2 linked regions of the Desulfofalx alkaliphila DSM 12257 genome follow. The protein of the gene in region 1 binds, or shares a complex with, the protein of each later gene. Links are inferred from orthologs where the notes say so. Each region holds a gene or a part of one and is shown on either strand. Other genes may lie near its edges.

Region 1 (9,500 bases):
TATCACTGGTGCTTTGAAGCATAAAGTTATGATGCAAATATTTTATCATAACAACCAGCAACTGCCAAAACAATAATTGTTAAAACACTGAGAAACCCAGTAAAAACTGGGTTTCTTGAATTTTTAGTAGCTAATGTTGAACAATGAGCATAGATCATCACCTGTCTACCCTGTTAGGATTTTGGAACAACCGGCCCCGGAAGAAATGAAGCACTGAGCAATTCCACCGGATTGGCTAACTTAGTTTGGGCATCTGTCTGCCTTTGGTATAGCAGAGCCCCATTTATCACTTCTTCTAGTCTTTCCACTGGAATAACTTCAATTCCCTCCATTTCAGAAAATAACTTCTGATTATTTTCTGCGGGAATAAATACCTTGGTGGCTCCTGCCAGGCGGGCAGCATTTACTTTGGCCACCACGCCGCCCACCGGTTTTATCATACCCCTAATAGATACTTCACCTGTCATTGCAACCTTGTTATCCACAGGCACACCGGTAATGGCCGAATACACCGCAGTGGCTATTGTTACCCCCGCCGACGGACCGTCAACCGGTGCACCCCCGGGAAAGTTAATATGGATGTCATAATCCCGATAATCCACATCCTTGGCACGGCGAAGAACGGTAAGTACGTTTTCCACCGAGCCCCGGGCCATGCTTTTGCGGCGCACCATCCTGCCGCCGCCGCCCATTTCTTCCTCTTCCACCATGCCGGTAACAATGATTTTACCTTGGCCCTTGGGAACTGGAATGGCGCCGGCCTCCACTTCTAAGATAGTGCCCAGGTTAGGCCCAAATACCGCCAGGCCGTTAACAACACCCACCTGCGGTTCCGGGGGTACTTGTTTTTCCATTCTGGGAGAGTAGCGCCCACTGTGAATTACCCATTCAATATCACTTACCAAAATTTCTTTTCTGCCTTCAGTGATGGCAATACCGGCGGCTATTTGTACAATGTTTACCGCCTCACGGCCATTGGTGGCGTAGCGTTTAATAACATCAAGGGCGCCTTCTTCCATGGGCATGTTAATCTTTTCGGCGGCATTGCCGGCAATAATGCCTATTTCTTCACTTAGCAAGGGCCGAAAGAAAATTTCCAGGCACCTGGACCGGATGGCCGGCGGAATCTCTTCAGGGGTACGGGTTGTGGCCCCCACCATGCGAAAGTCGGCGGGCAAGCCGTTTTGAAATATGTCATGAATGTGCTGCGGTATATTTGTATCCTCAGAGCTATAATATGAGCTTTCCAAAAACACCTTGCGGTCTTCCAGTACCTTTAATAGTTTATTCATCTGCACCGGATGCAGTTCACCTATTTCATCAATAAATAGCAAGCCCCCGTGGGCTTTGGTCACCGCCCCCGGTTTTGGCTGCGGAATGCCCGCCATTCCCATTGGTCCCGCCCCTTGGTAAATGGGGTCGTGTACCGATCCTATGAGGGGATCTGCTATTCCCCGATCGTCAAATCTGGCGGTGCAGGCATCTATTTCGACAAATTTAGCATTTTCTTTAAAGGGAGAGGCGCTGATTTTTTTAGCCTCTTCCAGCACTACCCTGGCGGCAGCTGTCTTACCGACCCCCGGCGGCCCATACACCAGCACGTGCTGGGGGTTTGGCCCGCACAATGCCGCCCTTAATGATTTTAAACCTTCGTCTTGACCGATTATCTCCTCAAAACTGGTGGGCCTGGTTTTTTCAGCAAGCGGCTCCGTCAACTTTACCGCCCTAAGGCGCTGTAATTTTTCCATTTCTTTTCGGGATTCACGTTCCACCGCATTTTTATTTCCCTGTTGGGTTTTGAGTAAGTTCCAAAAGTACAGGCCGATAACAACCGCAAAGAATAATTGTATGAAGGATACTAGACCCCCAAAGCCTGTTAATTCATGCATACAGAAACCCCCTTAAAACCGGGGCTGTCAGCCCCGGTAATATTGAATTAAACTTTAAATGTAAATTTCTTGTTATCTAGTATTATTACTTATTGAAAGAAAATTATCCGCAATATTACCATAAATTACATAAAAAAAGCTGCGCCTAGGCGCAGCCTCTTAAGCACTTTCTTCTTTTTTCTTTTTGCGGTCTGTTGTCATTATTATTGGGGCTTCTTTCTTTTGGATGCAATCCTTGGTAATAACACATTTGGATATATCATCCCTAGACGGTATATCGTACATAACGTCTAACATTACTTCCTCTATGATGGCCCGCAGACCCCTGGCACCGGTGTTGCGTTTCAATGCCAGTTCAGCCACTGCCATTAAGGCATCTTCCTGGAATTCTAAGCTGACGCCATCCAGCTCAAAGAGCTTTTCATACTGTTTGGTGAGGGCGTTTTTGGGTTCCGTAAGTATTCGGATTAATGCCTCTTCGTCTAGGGCATCAAGGGTTACAATAACCGGCAGCCGGCCCACAAATTCAGGAATGAGGCCGTACTTCAGCAAATCTTCCGGCAATACATTGCGCAGTATTTCGCCAATTTTCTTTTCTTCCTTGGTTTTAATTTCTGCCCCAAAGCCCATTGTCTTTTTACCAATACGGTTTTGGATGATGCTGTCAATGCCGTCAAAGGCACCGCCGCAAATAAACAGTATATTGGTGGTATCAAGCTGTATAAATTCTTGATGTGGATGCTTGCGGCCCCCTTGGGGAGGAACGCTGGCAACAGTTCCTTCAAGAATTTTCAGCAGTGCTTGTTGTACCCCTTCACCGGAAACATCTCTGGTAATGGAAGGATTCTCAGACTTGCGAGCAATTTTATCTATTTCATCAATGTATACAATACCTTTTTCTGCCTTTTCAACATCGTAGTCAGCAGCTTGGATTAGTTTTAACAAGATGTTCTCGACATCTTCACCAACATAACCAGCTTCGGTAAGAGAGGTGGCATCGGCAATTGCAAAGGGCACGTTCAACAGGCGCGCCAGTGTTTGAGCCAGCAGCGTTTTACCGCTTCCGGTGGGCCCCAGCATCACTATATTGCTCTTTTGCAATTCTACATCATCTACTTTTCCACCCAAGTTAATGCGCTTGTAGTGGTTGTATACAGCCACAGCCATTGATTTTTTAGCTTCTTCCTGGCCAATAACATATTGATCCAGTATTTCCTTAATCTCTTTTGGCTTGGGAATATCGGCTAGGTCTAGGCCAAAATCTTCATTTAATTCTTCCTCAATAATTTCATTGCAGAGTTCTATGCACTCATCGCAAATATACACTCCTGGCCCAGCCACAAGTTTCTTAACCTGGTCCTGTAATTTCCCACAGAAAGAACACTTTAATTGGCCTTTCTCGTTAACCATTATTCCACCTCTTTTTTATTTCTTCCGAGCATGTATCACTTCATCAATGATACCGTACTCCTTAGCCTGCTCTGCCGACATGAAAAAGTCTCTTTCAGTATCTACGCTAATTTTTTCCAGCGGTTGGCCGGTATGTTTAGCCAACAAATCATTCAACACCTGTTTCATTCGCAGGATTTCTTTAGCGTGAATGTCAATATCAGTGGCCTGGCCCTGAACACCGCCCAATGGCTGGTGAATCATAATTCTCGAATAGGGCAACGCATAGCGCTTACCCTTTGTACCGGCAGCCAACAAGAAAGAGCCCATGCTGGCAGCTTGGCCCAAGCAGATGGTAGATACCGACGGCTTAATATATTGTATTGTATCGTATATAGCCATACCGGCTGTTACTACCCCACCCGGAGAATTAATATAAATGTTAATGTCCTTTGCAGGGTCTTCAGCTTCCAAAAACAATAATTGGGCAATAATTAAATTTGCCACATGATCATCAATGGCGCCACCAATAAATATTATGCGGTCTTTTAATAATCGGGAGTAAATATCATAAGAACGCTCACCGCGGTTGGTTTGTTCCACAACAATTGGTACCAAATGAGACACTTGAGTCGCCTCCTAAAAGCCAGTGTGTAATACATCTTTAGGGCTCAAAGTTATTGAGCCCTGAATACCGTTTACTCTGCCGCCTTTTCAATTACGTTTGCTTGCTCCATTAAAAACTTCATGGTTTTGCGTCTTGTAATATCTTCTTTAACCATCTTTAGGTCACCCAAGGCCTCCAGTGTCAGCTTTAACTCAGCCGGTTCTTTATTGAATTGGGGTGCCATCATGGCAATTTCAGTTTCTACTTCGTCATCGGTGGCAGTAATTCCTTCCGCCTTTGCAATTGCATCCAAGACCAGTTCTTGCAACACCGTTGTATGAGCATCTTCTCTCATTTTGTCGCGCAGGTCATCAATATTTGAGTTGGTATATTGTAAATATTGTTCCAGCTGGATGCCTTGGGTACGTAAGCGGTTTTCCATATTGCTTACCATTTCGTCCAACCGATTTTCAATCATAACGTCCGGTATTTCTACCTCAGCCTCTTCTACCGCCTTTTCCAAAGCCTCACGGTTTACTTTGGCATTGGCTTGACGTTCCCTTTCTTCCCTTAACTTATTCAAAATGTCTGTCTTTAATTCTTCCAGGGTATCAAATTCACTTACATCTTTAGCAAACTCATCGTCTAGGGGGTTTAATTCCTTGCGTTTAATACCTACCAGCTTAACTTTAAACACCGCTTCTTTACCTGCCAGATTATCAGCATGATATTCTTCTGGGAAGGTAACGGTGACATCTTTTTCTTCGTTAATCTTCATACCCACCAATTGCTCTTCAAAGCCCGGAATAAATGAACTCGAGCCTACCACCAGCGGGTAGTTCTCTGCATGACCGCCTTCAAATGCCTCACCGTCTACATAGCCGGTAAAGTCTATCATTGCTGTGTCTCCATCTGCCAGTTCCCCCTCTTCAACGGAAACAAGCTTGGCATGACGGTTTTGCATGCGTTCTAATTCTTGCTGAACATCCTCGTCTGTAACCTCCACAGCGGGCTTCTCTATATCAAATCCCTTGTATTGACCTAAATTCACCTCAGGCTTAACAGGAACTTTTAACTTAAATACCAAGGGCTTACCTTCCTCTGCCTGTATTTTTTCAACCTCAGGCTGGCCAATCGGTGATATTTCTGTCTTTTCTATGGCTTCTTGGTAAACACTTGGGAATACATCCTCTACAACTTCATGATAAACTGCTTCCTGTCCCACATAGCGGTCTATCATTACTTTAGGTGCCTTTCCTTTACGAAAACCTGGAATGTTTACTTGTTTAGCAATTTTTTTGTATGCCCGGTTTAATGCTTTGGAGAACCTTTCGTCATCAACTTCTATTTCTAGCAATACTTCATTTTTCTCCAACTTCTCTGCAGTTGCTTTCATTATTTACGTGCTCCCCCTTAATATATGTATTCATTAAAAGATAACTTTTACTTTGCTTGATAATTTTACCATAATAATCATAATACTATCTATTTTAACCAAAAAACCTTTGCAATAACATAAAATAATTCTACATGTTGTATTAATTTCCTTCCGGTATTCCTTTAGTTTTATTATGCTGTTAAATTTTGCTTTAACAATTAAAAACAAAATACCAGGGTATTTTTTACCCTGGTAATAAAATCCTTATTACGCAATACTAGTATGCAATAAATACCTCTGGTTTGTCAATAGAATGAATGTTATTCTGTACAAGGTGGTGCGGACGGAGGGAGTCGAACCCTCACGGGGTGAACCACTGGATCCTAAGTCCAGCGCGTCTGCCAGTTCCGCCACGTCCGCAAAAAAAATTAATGGTGAGCCATGATGGACTCGAACCATCGACACCCTGATTAAAAGTCAGGTGCTCTACCGCCTGAGCTAATGGCTCACAAAAGTGAAATGGCTGGGGCGGCTGGATTCGAACCAACGCATGACGATTCCAAAGACCGCTGCCTTACCGCTTGGCTACGCCCCAGCGTATAAAATTTATGGGGTGGATAATGGGACTCGAACCCACGGCCTCCAGAGCCACAATCTGGCGCTCTAACCAACTGAGCTATATCCACCACATTATTCAATCGAACTCGCAAGAATTATCTTAACAAAAACCACATGGGTTGTCAATTGTTTTTTAAAGGAAATTGCCGGTTTGCTGTTTTTAGCCTAGGGTTTACCCGGGTGTACGGCAATTATCTATTCTCCCATTAATCCTCAAGGGCTTCTTTTAACTTTTCAAAGGTCATATTCAATCCTTCTGAAATTACCCGCACATCACCTATTACAGGCATAAAGTTAGTGTCTCCGCCCCAGCGGGGTACCACATGGATGTGAAAATGCCCCGGAACACCTGCCCCGGCTATTTTACCTAAATTTACGCCCACGTTAAATCCCTCTGGGTTAAAAGCTTTGCGCAAGAGCGCCACCATCTTTTGGGTCATTTGAAACAGCTCTAAAGATTCTTCTTCATCCAAGTCAGTTATATCTCCCACATGCCTTTTAGGAGCAATTAATAAATGCCCGTTATTATAGGGATAGATGTTTAAACACACAAAGGTTTTATCTCCCCGCAGCAACACATGGTTTTCTTCATCATTTGCGGACTCCAGCTTGTCACAAAAAATACACTGTGACCCGTGATCCTTCCCAATATACACGGTACGCCAAGGTGCCCAAATACGTTCCATATTCAATCCCCCTATCAGTATGTGTTTTTTGTAACAATCCCTTGGTATAAGTTTTTCTATATGGGGGTTATTTTTTCCTGCCACTGCCCCTTGGTATTAATGGCATTGTGCACGGCCATTTATATACTATTTTCCAACATTTTTCTGTGAAATTTCTGCACCATTTTCATTGAGCCAACATAGTATAAAACACCTGCTATCTTTTCAAAGGGGGTTCGCTAATGTTTGGTGGGTTGGGTTCTATTTTGCTCGGTTTATCCCTGATAAACGGCTTAACTTTGTTAATTTCTTATGTGGTTAACAACAGTTTTAAAAAACCACTCAGTGCTGAGGAAACCATAATGTACTTTAAAAGGTACCAAGCCGGTGATAAGGAAGCCTTTAATATATTGGTGGAACACAACCTACGCCTGGTGGCCCATATCGGCAAAAAGTATAAGGAAACAACCAACGAAAGCTACGACGATTTAATATCTATCGGCACCATAGGGCTTATTAAAGCAATTAACACCTTTGATGTTGAACGCTCAAAATTTTCTACATATGCATCCCGGTGTATACATAATGAAATATTAATGTGCTTACGAAGCAAACAAAAGGATAACGTACTGGTCTCTTTAGAACAGCCCGTGGGATGGGATCAGGAAGGTAATGAATTAACCTGGTCCAATTGCCTGGGCACCGACCCCGAAGCAGTATATGAAGAAGTGGAAAACATTCAAGAGTTGGCCCGCTTAAAGGAAGCCCTGGCCATGCTGCCAGTAAAAGAGCGAACCGTTCTTATCCAGCGTTACGGCCTGAACGGGCAAGAACCACAATGTCAAAGAGAAATTGCCAAAGATATGGGCATCTCTCGGTCTTACGTCTCCCGCATCGAAACTAAAGGTTTAAGGAAGTTAGTCCAGTTAATGGCCACCTCCTGCTGACAGTGTTAAAAGGCGCCCTAAGGCGCCTTTTATTATTTCCTTATTTGTTTATCCTGTGGTGACAGGTAAATCAAAGCATCTTCGGGTTCTTCTCTATGGTGGGATATTTCTTTACGTTCCACCACCACATTATTTATCACCGTCACCTCATAGGTGGTGATTTCGTAACCCTCACGGCCGGGTTTGACCACCTTTATTTCGCCGGGTTTTAAACTCTCATCAACCTTATACACGGTGTCATATTTAATCACTTCACGTATCGTTTCAGTACTGTATTCAATGCTATTGGCATCATCCCTGTGGCCCAGTATTGTTACCACAATTTTATTATCTTCCAATTCACTGGAAATTAACACCGGTTTTTTACCGCTGTTTTTAAATCTAAAATCAAGAATATCCCCCGCAATGGTTGCGTCCCTGCCCACAGGCACATAATTTACCGGTATGGTGTGTGTGTGCCGCTCTAACACCTCTAGCCCGGCAAGGTCCACGGCATTATAGAGGGTAGTAACCACTTGACACACTCCGCCGCCATAGGCCTCCGTAAGTTTTGAGCCGACTATCACCGGGGCTTTTTTATACCCCGTTTCCGGTGTTCTCGGTCCCAATACCTTGTTCAGTGACATCTCATCACCGGGTTTTATTAAGGTATTATTTATCTTATCACTGGCTAACTTCAAATTATGTACTCTGTTAGGGTTTGTGTTATCAAAGGAAGTAACATAAATACTTAACCGAGAATTTATGTCTTTTAAATCTTCACTGGTTAGTTGAGGTATAAGGGAATTAAACACCAACTCTGCCTTGAGGTCACCCGGCTCCACCCGGGCCAGCCTATTTACAGTGGCCTCGACATCTATTTCCCTGCCCAAGGTCTCCGGCAGTAACACCACCTGATCTTCAGCGTAGGCTATCTGGGCATTTTGAGGTTGGCGGCTATACTGATTATTTAGTTCAGCTAAAACCTGGCTAAAGGCTTCTTTGTCAAAACTAACTCCCAAGGGAATATCGACCTTACCTGCTACAACCCGGTAAAATTCCTTTACTTGCCATAAGGGAGAGATTTCTTTACCTAATTGAAAGGCCTTATCCACAGCCTCCTGGTATTTATAACCGAAGGCAATTTCGCCAAATGTTATCTCATAAATACCTTCTTCACCGTCAGTTATTACCAAAATACTGTCTGCAGTTGGCTGGGGGTACCTAAGCATTATTTCGTTCATGGCCTCGTTTTTATTAAGGCCCCCCACCGCAACACCACTGATGGTGGTACCTGGCAAAATTTTCCCTTTGTATTGGTGATTCATCACGGCTGTGGCTAGAGCAACCCCGATAACAAACTGCCCCAACAGCAAGGTGGCTGCAATGAGGGCAATACTAATTTTCTTCAACGGTATTCAACGTTAATTCCACGTATTTACCGGCTGCATTGGCCATTTCAATTATTCCAGGTGTTACAATATCTCCCTCTTTGGCTATAACTTCGCCATCATCAGCAACTATTGCACTGGTTACTCTGCGCCCAATTAAGTACTGGTTTTGTTGGTCTTCAAAGAATTTTAAGGGATCTTGTTCAGGCATTGGTTCTTGTTCTGCCACCGGTTCTTGTTCTGCCACCAATTCTTCTTTAGATACATCATCTGTCAGCCCTTGTTGAAAGTCTTTGGTTACAATAATCATATCCCGCCCGTAGGTTATAACCGTGTCGGCAGTGATGTACCCTGCCGGCTGCTGCTGGCCATTGGGTATCCACTGACTTCCTATGATTTTACCCGTATCTTCATCCACGGCTATTTCACTCACTGTGCCCACAATGGTGCCTTTTTCAGTCATTACTTTGCTGTTAATAATTTTAACATCCTTTTCTAACAGTTTTAGTGCCTCAGCACTGGATGAAAAGGGAATAACCTTGTCTTGATTTCTAATGGTTAAGGCATCTTCCCCAATGCCAACAACGTCTTGGTAGGGGATGAGTTTAGTTTCATGAAAGCTGTTCTTGGGTTCCAC
Region 2 (4,023 bases), on another replicon or contig:
CTTCGTCGTCTACCATGTCTGCCTTGTTCAAGAATACGCAGATGTAGGGCACGCCCACCTGACGGGACAGCAAAATGTGCTCACGGGTTTGGGGCATGGGACCGTCTGCGGCTGATACAACCAATATGGCTCCGTCCATCTGGGCAGCACCGGTAATCATGTTCTTAACATAGTCGGCGTGACCAGGGCAGTCAACGTGTGCATAGTGACGGTTTTCAGTTTCATACTCAACGTGTGAGGTGTTGATGGTGATACCGCGCTCCCTTTCTTCCGGAGCATTGTCAATTTCATCATACTTTTTAAGTTGTGCGCCACCGGCGGAGGCCAGCACTGAAGTAATAGCAGCGGTCAGTGTGGTTTTACCGTGGTCAACGTGACCGATGGTTCCAATATTTACGTGCACCTTATTCCGCTCAAATTTTTCCTTTGCCATTGGTAACTCTCCTCCTTGGGAAAAAAATTAAATATTAAGTGTTAATTTAAAACTTAGCCTTGATGAGAAATAATATCCTCAGCTATGTTTTTAGGAACTTCTTCATAGTGAGAGAACTGCATTGTATACTGCCCTCTACCCTGGGTTCTGGAACGCAGTTCAGTTGCATAACCAAACATTTCTGACAGGGGCACAAGGGCGTTAATTACCCGGGCATTACCCCTTTGATCCATGGCCTCTATACGGCCGCGGCGGCTGTTAATGTCACCCATCACGTCGCCCATATACTCTTCGCCCACCACAACTTCAACCTTCATAATCGGTTCAAGCAGCACCGGTGACGCTTTTTTGGCCCCATCCTTAAAGGCCATAGAGCCTGCCACCTTAAAGGCCATTTCCGAAGAGTCTACGTCATGGTATGAACCATCGTACAGTGTTACCCGCACATCCAGCATAGGATACCCGGCTAACACTCCGGTTTCCATCGCCTCGCGAATACCCGCATCAATGGCCGGTATATACTCTTTGGGAACAACTCCACCCACTATTTTGTTAACAAATTCATAGCCGGCACCGGGCTCTAAAGGTTCCAGTTCAATACAGCAGTGCCCATATTGACCCCGGCCACCAGACTGGCGAACAAATTTGCCTTCGGCCTTAACCGCTTTTTTGATGGTTTCTTTATAAGCAACCTGCGGTTTGCCCACATTGGCTCCAACCTTAAATTCCCGCAACAAGCGGTCTACAATAACTTCCAAGTGCAGTTCGCCCATGCCGGAAATAATGGTTTGGCCGGTTTCAGTGTTTGTGTGAGTCTTAAAGGTGGGGTCTTCCTCTGACAATTTTTGTAGAGCAACCCCCAGCTTATCTTGATCACCCTTGGTTTTGGGTTCAATAGCCACATCTATGACCGGCTCTGGAAATTCCATTGACTCCAGAATAATGGGGCTTTTTTCATCGCAGAGTGTATCCCCTGTGCCGGTAAACTTTAAGCCCACAGCGGCTGCTATTTCGCCTGCGTATACCGCATCCAACTCCTCACGGTGATTGGCATGCATCCGCAATATACGCCCCACACGTTCTTTTTTACCCTTTGTGGAGTTAAAGATGTAGGAACCGGATTTTAAAGAGCCGGAATAAACCCTAAAGAAAGTTAATTTACCAACATAGGGATCTGCCATGATCTTAAAAGCCAGGGCAGAAAAAGGCTCATCATCCCTTGGTATCCTGCGATCTTCATCACCGGTATTGGGGTTGATACCGCTGATGGCAGGCACGTCTGTGGGGGCCGGCATATAATCCACAATGGCGTCTAACAAAGGCTGCACACCTTTGTTTTTAAAGGATGATCCTGCCAAAACAGGTATCATTTTTACCGCCAAGGTCCCCTTGCGGATTCCAAGCTTTATTTCCTCTTCGGTGAGTTCTTCACCCTCAAGGTACTTAATCATCAGTTCTTCGTCGCTTTCAGCAACAGCTTCCAGCAATTTTTCGCGGTACTCTTCTACCAATTCCTTCATGTCTTCAGGAATTTCTGTTTCTTCACTTTGGGTCCCTAAGTCATCAACGTATATTCTTGCTTTATTACTAACCAAATCAACAACGCCCTTAAAGTTTTCTTCAACTCCAATGGGCAGTTGAACGGGAACCGGATTAGCGCCCAACCTATCCCGCATCATTTCTAAGCCGCGGTAAAAGTCTGCGCCTACGCGATCCATCTTGTTAATGTAAGCAATTCTGGGCACACGATACTTGTCTGCCTGTCTCCATACTGTTTCAGACTGGGGCTCAACTCCACCCACTGAACAAAACACCGCCACCGCACCATCCAAAACACGGAGTGAGCGCTCAACTTCCACGGTAAAGTCCACGTGGCCTGGCGTATCAATAATGTTTATACAATGTTCACGCCATTGGCACGTTGTGGCAGCAGATGTAATAGTAATTCCTCTCTCCTGCTCTTGAACCATCCAGTCCATTGTCGCTGAACCATCATGCGTTTCACCAAGTTTGTGTACCCTACCAGTGTAAAACAAAATGCGCTCAGTGGTAGTGGTCTTCCCGGCGTCAATATGGGCCATAATACCTATGTTGCGTGTACGCTCTAATGGAAACCTACGGGACATTTCTTTTCCTCCTTACCTTACCACCTGTAATGCGCAAATGCCTTGTTAGCTTCTGCCATTTTATGTGTATCTTCGCGTTTTTTCACAGCACCACCGGTGTTTTGTGCTGCATCCATTAGTTCATTGGCCAGTTTTTCGGCCATGCTTCTTCCTGAACGCTCGCGAGTGTATTTGGTGAGCCAACGAATACCCAGTGTCTGGCGGCGTTCGTGACGCACTTCAACAGGCACCTGGTAGTTCGCACCACCAACTCTGCGGGCTTTAACTTCCAATACCGGCATTACATTTTTCATGGCTTCTTCGAATACCTCTAATGGGTCTTTGCCGGTTTTGTCACGGACAATATCAAAGGCATCGTATACAATTCTTTCTGCAATTCCGCGTTTGCCATCGAGCATAATTTGATTTATTAGTTTAGTTACAACCTTGCTGTTGTATACGGGATCCGGCAGTACTTCCCGCTTGGGAATATCACCTCTTCTGGGCACTATTTCCCCCCCTTTGCTAAAGCTTTATCTTTAAAACTTATGTTCACATATTTATATATCACTACTTAGCCTTTTTAGCGCCATATTTAGAACGTGCTTGGTTTCGATTTTGCACACCGGCGGTATCCAGCGCGCCCCGAACAATATGGTAACGCACACCTGGTATGTCCTTAACACGTCCTCCACGAACCAGTACCACGGAGTGCTCTTGTAAGTTATGACCAATACCTGGAATGTAGGAGGTTACTTCAATACCGTTTGTAAGGCGAACCCTGGCAACTTTACGCAAGGCAGAGTTTGGCTTTTTAGGGGTTGTAGTGTAAACCCTCGTGCAAACTCCACGTTTTTGCGGACTGTTTTTCAGGGCAGGGGAGTTGGATTGACCTGTTTGCATCTCCCTACCTTTACGAATAAGTTGGCTAAAGGTTGGCATTTATCAGTTTACACCTCCTTCCCAAAGTAAAACTATGGGATAAACAATTTATATAATCTAATCTTCAATAATTGACGCCACGGCACAACGCACTTCAATACCACAGGTCTTGCCCAGCAGCTGCATACTTTCTACCTCTTCGATAGGTATGGCTTTATCTTGGCAGACCTTTATTATTGGTTCTGTGACGCGCCTCTCGGCGTTTTTGGCCACATATACCACCTTAGCCCGCCCCTTTTCCACAGCCTTCATCGTTTGTTTAGCACCAACTGTCTTTTGGCGGGCATTGGCGAGTCTTTTAATGGACATACAAAAACCCCCAGATGCCAGACACTCGTATATAATAACACCAGCAAGATTCGTTGTCAATATTTTTATATTATAAGTGAGTATTCCATAAAGTCTATCAATTTCAAAGTATTTATGACCCCTTGTTTGCTTAGAGGGATTAGGGTGGAGCTCTTATGGCTCCACCATTACCCCATCTTCAAGGCTGTCTATTTTTTGTTCCCCTTGAATACCCGCTTCTTCATCTGCTTGCTC

The links.
Region 2: the proteins of tig (region 1) and rpsG are in contact, whole or in part, in a crystal structure (PDB 3GTY), measured with the Thermotoga maritima proteins. The link is inferred for Desulfofalx alkaliphila DSM 12257 from one-to-one orthologs. Residues at the interface, in WP_004081061.1 of Thermotoga maritima: Glu122, Val124, Val129, Leu130, Tyr133, Glu188, Gly259, Ile262, Tyr263, Glu266, Ser270, Glu273, Gln274, Glu277, Arg308, Gln311, Ile312, Ser315, Tyr316, Glu325, Arg329, Arg336, Leu363, Phe366, Trp367, Arg373, Leu377, Arg381, Leu384, Glu387; in WP_004081843.1 of Thermotoga maritima: Lys34, Lys52, Lys55, Glu59, Arg62, Gln63, Glu66, Asn67, Lys69, Val71, Arg95, Ala109, Lys110, Lys111, Gly112, Arg113, Pro114, Glu117, Glu121, Ile124, Ala125, Tyr127, Asn128, Asn129, Thr130, Gly131, Lys135, Asp139, Arg142, Met143.

Annotation. Positions count from the first base shown.
Region 1 is NZ_JONT01000001.1:68,932-78,431, reverse strand. Bases 3,130-5,991 are described here. They hold tig (trigger factor), read right to left. Parts: upstream 5,282-5,991; coding sequence 3,977-5,281; downstream 3,130-3,976. Other genes in these bases: clpP (ATP-dependent Clp endopeptidase proteolytic subunit ClpP), read right to left, coding at 3,315-3,905; clpX (ATP-dependent Clp protease ATP-binding subunit ClpX), read right to left, coding at 3,130-3,299. Outside these bases: ATP-dependent protease LonB, read right to left, coding at 174-1,889; more of clpX, read right to left, coding at 2,049-3,129; BR02_RS0100355 (HIT family protein), read right to left, coding at 6,088-6,567; RNA polymerase sporulation sigma factor SigK, read left to right, coding at 6,789-7,493; BR02_RS0100345 (VanW family protein), read right to left, coding at 7,526-8,884; BR02_RS0100340 (PRC-barrel domain-containing protein), read right to left, coding at 8,871-9,500. UniProt on the Bacillus subtilis protein: Involved in protein export. Acts as a chaperone by maintaining the newly synthesized protein in an open conformation. Functions as a peptidyl-prolyl cis-trans isomerase.
Region 2 is NZ_JONT01000033.1:329-4,351, forward strand. What follows is about bases 1,313-4,023. They hold rpsG (30S ribosomal protein S7), read right to left. Parts: upstream 3,048-4,023; coding sequence 2,577-3,047; downstream 1,313-2,576. Other genes in these bases: fusA (elongation factor G), read right to left, coding at 1,313-2,559; rpsL (30S ribosomal protein S12), read right to left, coding at 3,109-3,480; BR02_RS0111995 (ribosomal L7Ae/L30e/S12e/Gadd45 family protein), read right to left, coding at 3,538-3,789; rpoC (DNA-directed RNA polymerase subunit beta'), read right to left, coding at 3,943-4,023. Also shown: more of fusA, read right to left, coding at 487-1,312.